DNA from 3 places in the Streptomyces sp. NPDC050509 genome. Region 3 is predicted to be linked to each of the others. Evidence: predicted binding sites of a transcription regulator. Region 3 holds the regulator's gene; each other region holds the start of a gene.

Region 1 (4,982 bases), on a different contig from region 3:
ACCGTCGACCTCGGACCCGCCACCGCACTCTCGTGCCGCGAATGCGGAGAGCGCTTCGACCTCGGCCCCATCTTCGCCTGCGTGAGCTGTTTCGGGCCGCTCGAAGTCGCGTACGACCTGCCGAGCGGCAGCCCCGAAGAGCTGAAGAAGCGCATCGCCGAGGGCCCGGACAACATCTGGCGGTACGCGCCGCTGCTGCCCGTCCCCGCCGACGTCGCCTCGAAGCCCAACATCAACCCCGGTTTCACGAAGCTGGTCAAGGCCGACAACCTCGCCCGTGAACTGGGCGTCACCGGCTCGCTCCACATCAAGGACGACTCCGGCAACCCGACGCACTCCTTCAAGGACCGTGTCGTCGCCATCGCCGTCGAGGCCGCCCGCGCCTTCGGCTTCACCACCCTCTCCTGCTCCTCCACCGGCAACCTCGCCGGCGCTGTCGGCGCCGCCGCGGCCCGCGCCGGCTTCCGCTCCTGCGTGTTCATCCCGCACGACCTGGAGCAGGGCAAGGTCGTCATGGCCGCGGTGTACGGCGGGGACCTGGTCGGCATCGAGGGCAACTACGACGACGTCAACCGCTTCTGCTCCGAGCTCATCGGCGACCCGCTGGGCGAGGGCTGGGGCTTCGTCAACGTCAACCTGCGGCCGTACTACGGAGAGGGCTCCAAGACCCTCGCGTACGAGATCTGCGAACAGCTCGGCTGGCGGCTGCCGGACCAGATCGTCATCCCGATCGCCTCGGGGTCGCAGCTCACGAAGATCGACAAGGGGCTCCAGGAGCTGATCAAGCTCGGCCTCGTCGAGGACCGGCCGTACAAGATCTTCGGCGCCCAGGCCGAGGGCTGCTCGCCGGTCTCCACCGCCTTCAAGGCCGGGCACGACGTCGTACGGCCGCAGAAGCCGGACACCATCGCCAAGTCCCTGGCGATCGGCAACCCGGCCGACGGGCCGTACGTCCTGGACATCGCCCGGCGCACCGGCGGCGCGGTGGAGGACGTCAACGACGAGCAGATCGTCGACGCGATCAAGCTGCTGGCGCGCACCGAGGGCATCTTCGCGGAGACCGCGGGCGGCGTGACCGTCGGCGTGACGAAGAAGCTCATCGAGGCGGGCGTGCTCGACCCGGCCCTCACCACCGTCGTCCTCAACACCGGTGACGGGCTGAAGACGCTGGACGCCGTGGCGCCGACGACCGGCCCGACGGCGACGATCCGCCCGAGCCTCGACGCGTTCCGCGCCGCGGGCCTCGCCGCGAGCTGACCACGTCGCGAGCTGACCACCGACACCGAGAAAGGCTTCCCACCATGAGCGTCAAGGTCCGTATCCCCACCATCCTGCGCACCTACACCGGTGGCCAGGCCGAGGTTCCGGCGGAGGGCGCCACCCTCTCCGAGGTCATCCAGTCGCTGGAGGCGAACCACCCGGGCATCGCCGGGCGCGTCCTGGACGACCAGGGCAAGCTGCGCCGCTTCGTCAACGTGTACGTGAACGACGACGACGTCCGCTTCGAACAGGGCCTGGAGACCGCCACGCCGGCGGGCGCGGGCATCTCGATCATCCCGGCGGTCGCCGGAGGCTGACGCCGCCGGAACGCAACGCAGAACGGCCCCCTCCGCAAGCAGAAGCGGAGGGGGCCGTTCTACATGGTTGAGCACGGTAGAGTGTGGGAACGCCCCGCTGTCGCCCGCTCCGTACGCGAGCGAGAACGCGACAACATGAGGGCAAAGTCCTGGAGCCTTTTGCGGCGTACGTACGCTTTGCCCGGCCCGACTTGTCCCGGAACGCAGTGGATTCAGCACTATGCGTGTTCGGCCACGCCCAGAATTCTCGTCCGATTGACCTGTTGCAGAGGGCAGTTGGGCAGATACATTCAGCCGCGGTCGACGCGTTCCGGCGCGAAGTGTGGCCCCGTGCAAGGGCCAGTAATAGGGGAGTTGGCATGGCTCAGGGCACCGTCAAGTGGTTCAACGCGGAGAAGGGCTACGGCTTCATCGCGGTCGACGGTGGTGCGGATGTATTCGTCCACTACAGCGCGATTCAGATGGACGGCTACCGCACCCTTGAAGAAGGTCAGCGAGTGGAGTTCGAGATCTCGCAGGGCCAGAAGGGTCCGCAGGCGGACATGGTCAAGCTCGCCGTCTGATCCCGGCGCGATCGGCCACCGACGCACTCACGTACTCGGTACAGACTCCGCATCGCACTCACGCATGAGGGGCCCGCATCCCGCACCAGGGATGCGGGCCCCTCATGCGTGACCCTCCAACGATGCCCTGTGGGCGCTTGCGCCCACCCGTCGCCCGACCACCACCCCTCCAACGATGCCCTGCGGGCGCTTGCGCCCACCCGTCGCCCGACCACCACCCCTCCAACGATGCCCTGCGGGCGCTTGCACTCTCGGGGGTCGAGTGCTAATTATTGGCGTTAGCACTCTGCAAGTGAGAGTGACAACTTAGGACCGGGTCGGTGAGGCCCGAAGAGCCGGTGGGGCAAGGAACCGCCGACTCTCAGGCCGTCCGTCGCGGGCGCCAGCGCGGTCCGGAGCAATCCACCCCAGTCCGGGAGGACCACTTCACATGGCCAAGATCATCGCGTTCGACGAGGAGGCACGGCGCGGTCTCGAGCGCGGGATGAACCAGCTCGCCGACGCCGTCAAGGTCACCCTTGGTCCCAAGGGCCGCAACGTCGTCCTCGAGAAGAAGTGGGGCGCCCCCACGATCACCAACGATGGTGTGTCCATCGCCAAGGAGATCGAGCTCGAGGACCCGTACGAGAAGATCGGCGCCGAGCTGGTCAAGGAAGTCGCCAAGAAGACGGACGACGTCGCCGGTGACGGTACGACCACCGCGACCGTCCTCGCCCAGGCGCTCGTCCGCGAGGGCCTGCGCAACGTGGCGGCCGGCGCCAACCCGATGGCCCTCAAGCGCGGCATCGAGAAGGCCGTCGAGGCCGTCTCCGGCGCCCTGCTGGAGCAGGCCAAGGACGTGGAGACCAAGGAGCAGATCGCTTCGACGGCCTCCATCTCCGCCGCCGACACCCAGATCGGCGAGCTCATCGCCGAGGCGATGGACAAGGTCGGCAAGGAAGGCGTCATCACCGTCGAGGAGTCGCAGACCTTCGGCCTTGAGCTTGAGCTCACCGAGGGCATGCGCTTCGACAAGGGCTACATCTCGGCGTACTTCGCCACGGACATGGAGCGTATGGAGGCGTCGCTCGACGACCCGTACATCCTGATCGCCAACTCCAAGATCGGCAGCGTGAAGGACCTCCTTCCCCTGCTGGAGAAGGTCATCCAGTCCGGCAAGCCCCTGCTGATCATCGCCGAGGACGTCGAGGGCGAGGCCCTGTCGACCCTGGTCGTCAACAAGCTCAAGGGCACCTTCAAGTCCGTCGCCGTCAAGGCCCCGGGCTTCGGTGACCGCCGCAAGGCGATGCTGAACGACATCGCCATCCTCACCGGCGGTACGGTCATCTCCGAGGAGGTCGGCCTCAAGCTGGAGAACGCCGGTCTCGACCTGCTCGGCCGCGCCCGTAACGTCGTCATCACCAAGGACGAGACGACCATCGTCGACGGTGGCGGCGACAGCGACCAGGTCGCGGGCCGTGTCAGCCAGATCCGTGCCGAGATCGAGAACAGCGACTCGGACTACGACCGCGAGAAGCTCCAGGAGCGCCTCGCGAAGCTGGCCGGCGGCGTGGCCGTCATCAAGGCCGGCGCCGCGACCGAGGTCGAGCTCAAGGAGCGCAAGCACCGCATCGAGGACGCGGTGCGCAACGCCAAGGCCGCCGTCGAGGAGGGCATCGTCGCCGGTGGTGGCGTGGCTCTGCTCCAGGCTTCCTCGGTCTTCGAGAAGCTTGAGCTGACGGGCGACGAGGCGACCGGCGCGCAGGCCGTCAAGCTCGCGCTGGAGGCTCCGCTCAAGCAGATCGCCGTCAACGGTGGTCTTGAGGGCGGCGTCGTCGTGGAGAAGGTCCGCAACCTGACGGTCGGTCACGGCCTGAACGCCGCGACCGGCGAGTACGTCGACATGATCGCCGAGGGCATCATCGACCCGGCGAAGGTCACGCGCTCCGCTCTCCAGAACGCCGCGTCCATCGCCGCGCTGTTCCTCACCACCGAGGCCGTCATCGCCGACAAGCCGGAGAAGGCCGGTGCGGCCCCGGCCGGCGGCGGCATGCCGGGCGGTGACATGGACTTCTGATCGACCTGAGGCCGCCCGGACGCCCGCCGCGTCCGGCCGGCCGGTCGATCGACCGTCCTGACCGAGGGCGGCACCCCTTCTTCGAGCCTTCGGCTTTCGAGCCTCGGCTTTCGAAGGGGTGCCGCCCTCGGGCTTTTCCGCGACCGTCGGCGGTCAGCGGGTGTAGTCCTTGAGCTTCTCGGTCTCCAGGGTGATGCCGACGGGGTGGGGGAGCTTGACCGTGGCTCCGTACGGGTGCGTGAGACGGCTCATGTACTTCCCTCCGCGTGGCTCGGAGTACACCACCAGCGTTTCGGCGTCCCGGTCGACGAGCAGGTACACGGGGATGTCGGTACCGGCGTAGCCGTCGCGCTTCTCCACGCGGTCGCGGCGATCGGTGTCGCGGTCGTGGGAGGTGACTTCCAGGGTCATGAGGACACCGTCGGCCGAGGCCCATTCGCCATGGCCCACGAAGTGGTCGAGAGGCGCCAGTGCTCCGTCGGGCCGGGCGCGGCCGTTGCGGTAGGTCTCGGTGAGCAGGCCTTGCTCCGGGTACAGCGCGAGTTCCGGACGGTGCAGCATGCACTGGCGGAGCAGCCACATGACGATGGCTCCGTGATCACCGTCGGGCACGGGCTTGACCTCTAGCCTTCCGTTGAGGAATTCGAGCCGCACCGTCTCGGCCGTGCGAGCGATTCGTTCGAATTCCTCGACAGGCATCTGGGGCTGATCGGCGGTACTGGGGGTCATGGCGTCGCCTCCTCCCCTCCATCGTGCCGCGTCTCTTGTCTCGGCGAGCTGTACGGT
Region 2 (4,982 bases), on a different contig from region 3:
GGTCGGTCATCCGGTCCATTGTGGGCCAGGCGGGGGGTTGGTGTGCGTCGGGCGGCGGTGTCGGCCGGGCGGAGGCGCCGCGCGCTGACAGGATGCGGCGCCATGCAGCTAGTAAGACAAAAGGAACAAAAGGAAGTAGTCGGGGCGCGCGTCGCCACGGAGGCGCCCCGGAACATCCGGTCCCGGCGCGGAAGACGGTGCGCCGCCGCCCTGGCGACGCTGCTCGTCGCCGCGGTCGGCTCGGGCTGCGCCGCCGGGGCCGGTGAACCGGGAGCCACGGCAGGGCACGGCCGGCCTGGCGAGCACGGCGGGCATGGCGGGCACGGCCAGGCGGCCCCCGGCGCGCCCGACGGCCGGCGGGAGGGCGGCGCGGGGACGCTCTCGTACGCCGAGCAGACGCGCCGTACGCAGGCCGCGCGCGCCGTCGCGGCGAAGAAGTGGGGGCTCGCCAGTACGCCCCTGGCCGCGCCCCCCGCGCCCGCCGTCAAGCCGGAGATCACCAACCGGAAGGGCTTCGAGATCGAGAGCGAGGAGGAGGGCGAGAACCTGCCCCCCGTCTTCACCACGGTCCCGGTCAAGGACCGGGTCGTCTTCCTGACGATGGACGACGGCTCGGAGAAGGATCCCGACCTGCTGCGGATGATGACCGAACTGAAGATCCCGTACACCGCGTTCCTCAGCGACTACGTCATCAACGACAACTACGGGTACTTCAAACAGATGCAGGACCGTGGGGTCACCATCCAGAACCACACGCTCAACCACCCCTACCTGCCCGGACTCTCCTACGAGGAGCAGCGCACCGAGATCTGCGACCAGCAGGACAAGCTGGCGAAGCGGTACGGGAAGCGCCCCACGCTCTTCCGGCCGCCGTACGGCAACTACAACCACGACACGCTGCGTGCCGCCAAGAGCTGCGGTGCGCGGGCCGTGCCCCTCTGGACCGCCGAGGCGTACCCGGACCACATGGAGTGGCGCGAGTGGGACCGGGACCTGCACCCCGGCGACATCGTGCTCACGCACTTCCGTGGCCGCGAGGACTGGAAGGGCACCATGCCCGACATGATCCGGCACGTGATGAAGGTGATCACGGACAAGGGGTACGCCGTGGCCAGGCTGGAGGACTACGTATGAGCCCCGGGCACCGGCTGCTGGCCGGAGTGCTGGCGGCCGGTGCGCTCCTCACCGCCGGCTGTGCGCAGTCGGTGGACCCCATCGAACGGCTCGGGCGCAAGGCGGCGCAGCGGGTCGGCCCGGGGGCCCGGGAGGAGCTGGGGGGCTGGGAGAAGCCGGGGGCGCCGGAGCCGGTCTCGCGCGCGGTTGTCGTACGCCGTGACTGCGGGCGCCTCGCGCCGCAGGGACGGACGGGGGCGCGGACGGCGAAGTGCCGGGGCGCGGCGCGCCCGATACCGACCGACCCGTAAGCGCCGTGTCGTACGCGCTGTCCAGGTCCGTACCCGCGTGCGGAACCATGCCCCTCCCCCTCGCGTTTCCCTGTCGGTGAAGGCGCGCCGCGAGCATCCGTATTGGCACTCCGCTTGACCGAGTGCTAATCGCGGCCATAGTGTCAGGCCTGGCACTCCCCACTGGAGAGTGCCAAAGCGCGACTGACGGATCCGGCACCCGCGACGACGGGTCCATCTGGTCGCCACCCTCAGACAGTTAACCCCGTGAGATCTCCGAAGGGGGAGGTCGGATCGTGACGACCGCCAGCACCAAGGTTGCCATCAAGCCGCTAGAGGACCGCATTGTGGTCCAGCCGCTCGACGCCGAGCAGACCACGGCCTCTGGCCTGGTTATCCCGGACACCGCCAAGGAGAAGCCCCAGGAGGGCGTCGTCCTGGCTGTGGGCCCGGGCCGTTTCGAGAACGGCGAGCGGCTTCCGCTCGACGTTTCCGTCGGCGATGTCGTTCTGTACAGCAAGTACGGCGGCACCGAGGTGAAGTACAGCGGCGAGGAGTACCTCGTCCTCTCGGCTCGCGACGTGCTCGCGATCATCGAGAAGTAACTCACCCAAGATTTACTTTTGCTTTTGAGCTGCGCCCCTGGCCCCCCTGCGAATGCCGGGTGGACAGGGGCGCAGCTCATTTGAGAGGACAGAGAAGCTCCCATGGCGAAGATCCTGAAGTTCGACGAGGACGCCCGTCGCGCCCTTGAGCGCGGCGTCAACAAGCTTGCCGACACGGTGAAGGTGACGATCGGCCCCAAGGGCCGCAACGTCGTCATCGACAAGAAGTTCGGCGCCCCCACCATCACCAACGACGGTGTCACGATCGCTCGCGAGGTCGAGCTCGACGACCCGTACGAGAACCTGGGTGCCCAGCTCGTGAAGGAGGTGGCGACCAAGACCAACGACATCGCGGGTGACGGCACCACCACCGCCACCGTGCTGGCCCAGGCGCTGGTCCGCGAGGGTCTGCGCAACGTCGCCGCGGGCGCTTCCCCGGCCTCCCTGAAGAAGGGCATCGACGCCGCGGTCAAGGCCATCTCCGACGAGCTGCTCGCGACCGCCCGCCCGATCGACGACAAGTCCGACATCGCCGCCGTCGCCGCGCTCTCCGCGCAGGACGAGCAGGTCGGCGAGCTCATCGCCGAGGCGATGGACAAGGTCGGCAAGGACGGTGTCATCACCGTCGAGGAGTCCAACACCTTCGGCCTGGAGCTGGACTTCACCGAGGGCATGGCCTTCGACAAGGGCTACCTGTCCCCCTACATGGTGACCGACCAGGAGCGTATGGAGGCCGTCCTCGACGACCCGTACATCCTGATCCACCAGGGCAAGATCGGCTCGATCCAGGACCTGCTCCCGCTGCTGGAGAAGGTCATCCAGGGCGGCAGCTCCAAGCCGCTGCTGATCATCGCCGAGGATGTCGAGGGCGAGGCGCTCTCCACTCTCGTCGTCAACAAGATCCGCGGCACGTTCAACGCGGTCGCGGTCAAGGCCCCCGGCTTCGGTGACCGCCGCAAGGCCATGCTCGGCGACATCGCCACCCTCACCGGTGCGACCGTCATCGCCGAGGAGGTCGGCCTCAAGCTCGACCAGGCAGGTCTGGACGTGCTGGGCTCCGCCCGCCGCGTGACCGTCACCAAGGACGACACGACCATCGTCGACGGTGCGGGTGCCTCCGACGAGATCACCGGCCGCGTCAACCAGATCAAGGCCGAGATCGAGTCCACGGACTCCGACTGGGACCGCGAGAAGCTCCAGGAGCGCCTCGCGAAGCTGGCCGGCGGCGTGTGCGTGATCCGTGTCGGCGCCGCCACCGAGGTGGAGCTGAAGGAGAAGAAGCACCGTCTGGAGGACGCCATCTCCGCGACCCGCGCCGCGGTCGAGGAGGGCATCGTCTCCGGTGGTGGCTCCGCTCTGGTGCACGCCGCCAAGGTGCTGGAGGGCAACCTCGGCAAGGAGGGCGACGAGGCCACCGGTGTCGCGGTCGTCCGCCGCGCCGTCGTCGAGCCGCTGCGCTGGATCGCCGAGAACGCCGGCCTTGAGGGCTACGTCATCACCTCGAAGGTGGCGGAGCTGGACAAGGGCCACGGCTTCAACGCCTCCACCGGCGAGTACGTCGACCTGGTGAAGGCCGGCGTCATCGACCCGGTCAAGGTCACGCGCTCCGCCCTGGAGAACGCCGCGTCCATCGCCGCGCTGCTGCTCACGACCGAGACCCTGGTCGTCGAGAAGCCGGCTGAGGAAGAGGGCGACGCGGGCCACGGCGGCCACGGCCACAGCCACTGAGGTTCGCCGTCGTGGCCGGCTGAACCGCCGCCGCTTCCGCGCGAAAAGCAGCCGGGCCCGGTACCCCAGGAGGGGTGCCGGGCCTCGCCTGTTGCCGCAGAGTTGCTGCGGCGCAGTGCCGCTGGGGTGCGGGGTCGCTGTGCCGCGTTGCTTCGTGCTTCGGTGTGCTTCGGTGCCGCGCGTTACTGCGGGCCGTACTTGCGCCCCGTCTTCGACGTGACCCCACCGAGCAGCCCGCGCGGGGCCAGCTTGACCATGCCCATCAGCGCCTTGTACCGCGGATCCGGTACGGACACGGTCTTCCCGCGCGCCAGATCCGCCAGCGCGGCCGTCACCAGCTTGTCCGCGTCCAGCCACATCCACCCCGGGATGTTGTCCGTGCCCATCCCGGCCCGGTCATGGAACTCGGTCCGTACGAAACCGGGGCACAGCGCCATCAGCCGTACCCCCGTCCCCGTCAGATCCCGCGCCACGCCCTGGGTGAACTGCACGACCCACGCCTTCGAGGCGCCGTACGTCCCGCGCGGCACGAACGCGGCGACCGACGACACATTGACGACCCCGCCCCGCCCGCGCGTCTTCATGCCGCTGACCCCGGCCGACGTCAGCCGCAGCACCGCCTCGCAGTGCACCTTCAGCATCGTCAGCTCGTCGGCCATCGAGACGTCGAGGAAACGGCCCTTGTTCCCGAAGCCCGCGTTGTTGACCAGCAGATCCACCGCGTGTCTGCGGTCCGAGAGCCGCTTCTCCACTGCCTCGATCCCGGCGTCCGTGGACAGGTCGGCGGTCAGCACCTCGGCCTCGATGCCGTGCAGGTCGTGCAGTTCGGTGGCCTGGTCACGCAGGCGCTCGGTGTCGCGGGCCACGAGCACGAGATTGTGCCCGTCCGCCGCCAGCCGCCGCGCGAAGGCGGCGCCGATGCCCGCCGTCGAGCCCGTAATCAGAGCAGTCGTCATACGCGCACGGTAGTGCCTGCGCCGTGGTGGCCCGGGCCCCGTCCAGATCCGTCCGCCTCGCCCCGGCCCGCCCCGGCCCGCCCCGGCCCGGAGGCCGGACGGCGACCGGACGCCACCAGGACCTACCCGCGCCCGCCGCGCTTCTCCACATACTCCCGCGCGGTTCTCAACTCCTCCCCGTGCAGCGCCTCCCCGGCCGCGAGGACGCGCGGCAGCAGCTCACGCTCCGTCGTGACCGCCCGGAACGCCAGGCTCACCGTCACCTCGTGGTCCGGCCGGTGGACCACCTC
Region 3 (4,982 bases):
TCATGGGGATCGTGACCGTGCAGTGCAGGTCGTCGCCGCGCCGCTGGAACGTCGTGTGCGGGACCTCGTGGATCTCCACGTACAGGTCACCGGCGGGGCCGCCGCCGGGGCCGACCTCGCCCTCGCCCGCGAGCTGGATACGGGTGCCGTTGTCGACGCCCGCGGGGATCTTGACCGTGAGCGTACGGCGCGAACGGATCCGGCCGTCGCCCGCGCACTCGGGGCAGGGCGTGGGGACGACCGTACCGAAGCCCTGGCACTGCGGGCAGGGCCGCGAGGTCATGACCTGGCCCAGGAAGGACCGGGTGACCTGCGAGACCTCGCCGCGACCGCGGCACATGTCGCAGGTCTGGGCGGAGGTGCCGGGTGCGGCGCCCTCGCCCGAGCAGGTCGTGCAGACGATCGCGGTGTCGACCTGGATGTCCTTGGTCGTACCGAAGGCCGCCTCGTTGAGGTCGATCTCCAGCCGGATCATGGCGTCCTGGCCGCGGCGCGTCCGCGACCGCGGGCCGCGCTGCGACGCCGTGCCGAAGAACGCGTCCATGATGTCCGAGAAGTTGCCGAAGCCGCCGGCTCCGAACCCTCCCGCGCCACCGCCCCCACCGGAGGACAGCGGATCACCGCCGAGGTCGTAGACCTGCTTCTTCTGCGGGTCCGACAACACCTCGTACGCGGCGTTGATCTCCTTGAAGCGCTCTTGCGTCTTGGGATCGGGATTGACATCCGGGTGCAGCTCACGCGCGAGCCTGCGGAATGCCTTCTTGATCTCGTCCTGAGATGCGTCGCGGCGCACGCCGAGTACGGCGTAGTAGTCCGTGGCCACTTACGACTCCGCCAGGATCTGTCCGACGTAACGTGCCACTGCGCGTACCGCTCCCATCGTTCCGGGGTAGTCCATGCGGGTCGGTCCGACCACGCCGAGTTTGGCGACTGCCTCGTCGCCCGAACCGTAGCCGACCGCGACGACGGACGTGGAGTTGAGGCCCTCGTGGGCGTTCTCGTGCCCGATACGTACGGTCATGCCGGGGTCCGCGGCCTCGCCGAGGAGCTTGAGAAGCACCACGTGCTCCTCCAGCGCCTCCAGCACCGGCCGGATGGTCAGGGGAAAGTCGTGTCCGAAACGGGTGATGTTGGCGGTTCCGCCGATCATCAGCCGCTCCTCGGTCTCCTCGACCAGGGTTTCCAGCAGGGTCGCGAGGACCGCCGACACGGTCCCGCGGTCCTCCTGCTCGAAGGAGTCGGGCAGGTCCTGCACGAGCTGCGGGACGTCCGCGAAGCGGCGCCCGACGATCCGGCTGTTGAGCCGGGCCCGCAGGTCCGCGAGGGAGGTCTCGCCGAACGGGGCGGGGCAGTCGACGAGGCGCTGCTCGACCCGTCCGGTGTCCGTGATCAGGACGAGCATGAGGCGGGCGGGCGCGAGCGCCAGCAGTTCCACGTGCCGCACCGTCGAACGGGTCAGCGAGGGGTACTGGACGACGGCCACCTGCCGGGTGAGCTGCGCGAGCAGCCGTACCGTACGGCCCACGACGTCGTCGAGGTCGACGGCGCCGTCCAGCAGGTTCTGGATGGCACGGCGCTCCGGCAGCGACAGGGGCTTGACCCCTGCCAGCCGGTCGACGAAGAGCCGGTAGCCCTTGTCGGTCGGGATGCGCCCGGCGCTGGTGTGCGGCTGGGCGATGAAGCCCTCGTCCTCCAGCACCGCCATGTCGTTGCGTACGGTCGCCGGGGAGACGCCGAGTTTGTGCCGCTCCGTGAGCGCCTTGGAACCGACGGGCTCCTCCGTGCCGACGTAGTCCTGGACGATCGCGCGCAACACTTCGAGTCTGCGTTCGCTGAGCATGGCGCACACCTCCCGATGTCGTCCGTCGTCCTTCGCCCGCCGCGGCCCTCGTTGGCACTCGTTCCGCGGGAGTGCCAGTGGCTCCCGGTTCAGTGTACGGCCGCAGGACGTACAGCGAGCAAGGGCGGCCGACCACCGTACCCGGGGATCCTCGGACCGGATGTCAGTGGTCTCCCGTAGCGTCCCGGTATGGACGTCCGTTGGGAAGAGCACGGGTGGGAGCGGCTGGCGCCCGGAGTGGGCCGCGTACGCCTGCCGGGGTGGGACGCGACCGTCGGTCTGGTGGTCGGGGAGCGGGGCGCGCTGCTCTACGACACGGGGTCGACGCTCCGGGAGGGCGCCGAACTCCGGGCACGGACGCGGGCGCTGCTCGGCGGCCTGCGCGTGACACATGTCGCACTCAGCCATCCGCATTTCGATCATGTGCTGGGGGCGGCGGCGTTCTCGGGGGTGGCGGTGTACGGGGCGGTCGGCCTGGCGGAGCTGCTGGCCGGGGACGGGGCGGGGAAGGGCGGAAGCCTGTACGAGGAGGCGGTACGGGAGGGGGTCGCGGAGGCGGAGGCGGCCGAGGCGGTGGATCTGCTGGTCGCCCCGGGGCACGCGGTCTCCGGGGAGCTGACGCTGGACCTGGGCGGCGGGCGGCGGGTGGTGCTGGCGAACGCGGGCCCGGGGCACACGGCGCACGACCTGGCGCTGCTGGTGCCGGGGACGGCGGCAGGGCCAGGGACGGGGCCGGGCGGCGAGGCGGGGGCTCCCGGCGCCCCTACGGTGCTCTTCTGCGGGGACCTGGTGGAGGAGTCGGGCGAGCCGCAGGCGGGCCCCGACGCGGTCCCGGCGCGCTGGCCCGCCGCCCTGGACCGGCTGCTGGCGCTGGGCGGCGGGGACGGGACGGTGTACGTGCCGGGGCACGGGGCGGTGGTGGACGCGGCGTTCGTACGGGCGCAACGCGACGCGCTGGCCGCGCGGTTCGGCGGGTCGGGGGCGCCCTCGTAGCCCTGCCGTCGAGCCCCGCATATCGTCATCCGCATGCGCAGCTACAGCCCCGATCTGACGCCCCCGTGGAAGAAGCCCACGCCCGCGCCGGAGGTCCCCGCCGAACCCGATCTGGTGGTCGAGGAGGTGACGACGGGCTTCTGCGGCGCGGTGATCCGCTGCGAGAAGACCGCCGAGGGGCCGACGGTCACCCTGGAGGACCGCTTCGGCAAGCACCGTGTCTTCCCCCTGGTGGCGCGCGGCTTCCTGCTGGAGGGCCGCCCGGTGACGCTGGTCCGCCCGCGGCCCGGCGGCGCCTCCGGGCCGTCCGCCCAGGCCCGTACGGCCTCGGGCTCGGTCGCCGTGCCGGGCGCCCGCGCGCGGGTGGCCAGGGCGGGCCGGATCTATGTGGAGGGGCGGCACGACGCGGAGCTGGTCGAGAAGGTCTGGGGCGACGACCTGCGTATCGAGGGCGTGGTCGTGGAGTACCTGGGCGGCGTCGACGATCTCCCCGCGGTGGTCGCCGAGTTCGGCCCCGCGCCGGACGCCCGGCTCGGCGTGCTGGTCGACCATCTCGTCCCCGGCTCGAAGGAGTCCCGTATCGCCGCGGCGGCGGCCGGCGCGGACGTCCTGGTCGTGGGGCACCCGTACATCGACATCTGGGAGGCCGTGAAGCCGTCCTCGGTGGGCATCGCGGCCTGGCCGAAGGTGCCGAGGGGCGAGGACTGGAAGACGGGCGTGTGCGAGGCGCTGGGCTGGCCGCCGAACACGGGGGCGGCCTGGCAGGCGATCCTGTCCCGGGTGCACTCCTACCGGGATCTGGAGCCCGCGCTGCTGGGCCGGGTGGAGGAGCTGATCGACTTCGTCACGGCCGGCGGTGAGTCCTGACCGGGGGAAGGGTCCCGAACCTGCTGGTGTCGAGCTCGATCCCGAGCATGTCGAGGGGCAGCGGATCACCGAACTTGGCGGTCCGTTCCACTCGGTAGTCCGCGTCTTCCCCGCTGCCGGTCGGCTCGGTGAGCAGCGCGCAACGCGCCTCCGTCGGGTCGATGATCAGATAGGCCGGGACACGGCCCGCCGCGTAGATCGAACGCTTGACGCCGTAGTCACGGTCGATGCTGCTCTTGGAGACGACCTCAAGCACCAGAGTGACTGCCGGGGCGGGGACCAGACGTCCCGGTCCCTCGAAAGCACCGTGCTCGACCACGACGAGGTCCGGCTGTGGCTCGGCGGGCTCTCCCGGGATCGAGAGGTCCTGAGTCTGGACCGGATACCAGTTGTCGATCGGGATCTGTCGCTCCACGAACAGCACGATCAGGTTATGGACCCAGTCGGGCCCGGCCATCATCACGATTTCATCCCTGAGGAGTTCCACTTTGAGCTTCCCGGGAACCTCAAGGCTCCTGTAGGAAGCCTCCAGGCTCTCGTGCCGCTCGGCGGCGGTTTCGGTGATCGGTCGCTCATCCACAGCGGTCATCTCCGTGAGCCTCCACATTCCGCCGCTTCTGTTAGCGGCAGACTAGGGAAACAGCCTAAGCAGCCACACCCGAATCCGCGGGGATTCACCCCGGCGAGTGATCAGTCCACCAGGTCCCTGACGACGGCGTCCGCCAGGAGGCGGCCCTTCAGCGTCAGCACCGCGCGGCCCGCCTCGTACGGCTCCGGTACGAGCAGGCCGTCGGCCAGAGCGCGGGCGGCGGCGTTCCGGCCGACCGGGCGCAGGAGGGACAGCTCGCAGCCGTCGGCCAGGCGCAGCTCCAGCAGGATGCGCTCCACCCTGCGGTCCTCCTCGGAGAGGAGTTCGCGGCCCGCGCCCGGGGAGCGGCCCTCCGCGAGGGCCTGGGCGTACGCGCCGGGGTGCTTCACGTTCCACCAGCGCACGCCGCCGACGTGGCTGTGGGCGCCGGGGCCCGCGCCCCACCAGTCCGCGCCGCGCCAGTACAGCTCGTTGTGGAGACAGCGTGCCTTCTCCGTGGTGGCCCAGTTGGACACCTCGTACCAGGAGAAGCCCGCCTCGGCGAGCACCTCGTCCGCGATGAGGTAGCGGTCCGCGTGCTCGTCGTCGTCCGTCATGGGGACCTCGCCGCGCCGGATGCGGCGGGCGAGCTGGGTGCCCTCCTCGACAATCAGCGCGTACGCCGAGATGTGGTCGGGGCCGGCGCCCACGGCC

What was found. Region 3 encodes HrcA, which represses chaperone genes, less so after heat shock. Its sites were predicted from a motif close to TTNGCACTCNGNNNNNCNGAGTGCNAA; they were not measured.
Region 1: a site for HrcA is predicted at 2,419-2,445, ahead of groL (chaperonin GroEL). Genes of this name have one in related genera too.
Region 2: a site for HrcA is predicted at 1,527-1,553, ahead of groES (co-chaperone GroES). Genes of this name have one in related genera too.

What each region holds. Positions count from the first base shown of each region.
Region 1 covers NZ_JBITHL010000021.1:75,593-80,574, forward strand. The annotation lists gene thrC (threonine synthase) at 1-1,257, shown strand, start outside; gene ACIBJC_RS37505 (ubiquitin-like small modifier protein 1) at 1,302-1,577, shown strand; gene ACIBJC_RS37510 (cold-shock protein) at 1,937-2,140, shown strand; gene groL (chaperonin GroEL) at 2,571-4,196, shown strand; gene ACIBJC_RS37520 (Uma2 family endonuclease) at 4,350-4,925, opposite strand; gene ACIBJC_RS37525 (hypothetical protein) at 4,982-4,982, opposite strand, start outside.
Region 2 covers NZ_JBITHL010000003.1:355,967-360,948, forward strand. The annotation lists gene ACIBJC_RS10785 (SAM-dependent methyltransferase) at 1-19, opposite strand, end outside; gene ACIBJC_RS10790 (polysaccharide deacetylase family protein) at 103-1,134, shown strand; gene ACIBJC_RS10795 (hypothetical protein) at 1,131-1,424, shown strand; gene groES (co-chaperone GroES) at 1,700-2,008, shown strand; gene groL (chaperonin GroEL) at 2,111-3,736, shown strand; gene ACIBJC_RS10810 (SDR family NAD(P)-dependent oxidoreductase) at 3,919-4,692, opposite strand; gene ACIBJC_RS10815 (MOSC domain-containing protein) at 4,815-4,982, opposite strand, start outside.
Region 3 covers NZ_JBITHL010000006.1:381,889-386,870, reverse strand. The annotation lists gene dnaJ (molecular chaperone DnaJ) at 1-823, opposite strand, end outside; gene hrcA (heat-inducible transcriptional repressor HrcA) at 824-1,840, opposite strand; gene ACIBJC_RS19830 (MBL fold metallo-hydrolase) at 2,030-2,833, shown strand; gene ACIBJC_RS19825 (DUF3097 domain-containing protein) at 2,867-3,700, shown strand; gene ACIBJC_RS19820 (Uma2 family endonuclease) at 3,678-4,289, opposite strand; gene hemW (radical SAM family heme chaperone HemW) at 4,391-4,982, opposite strand, start outside.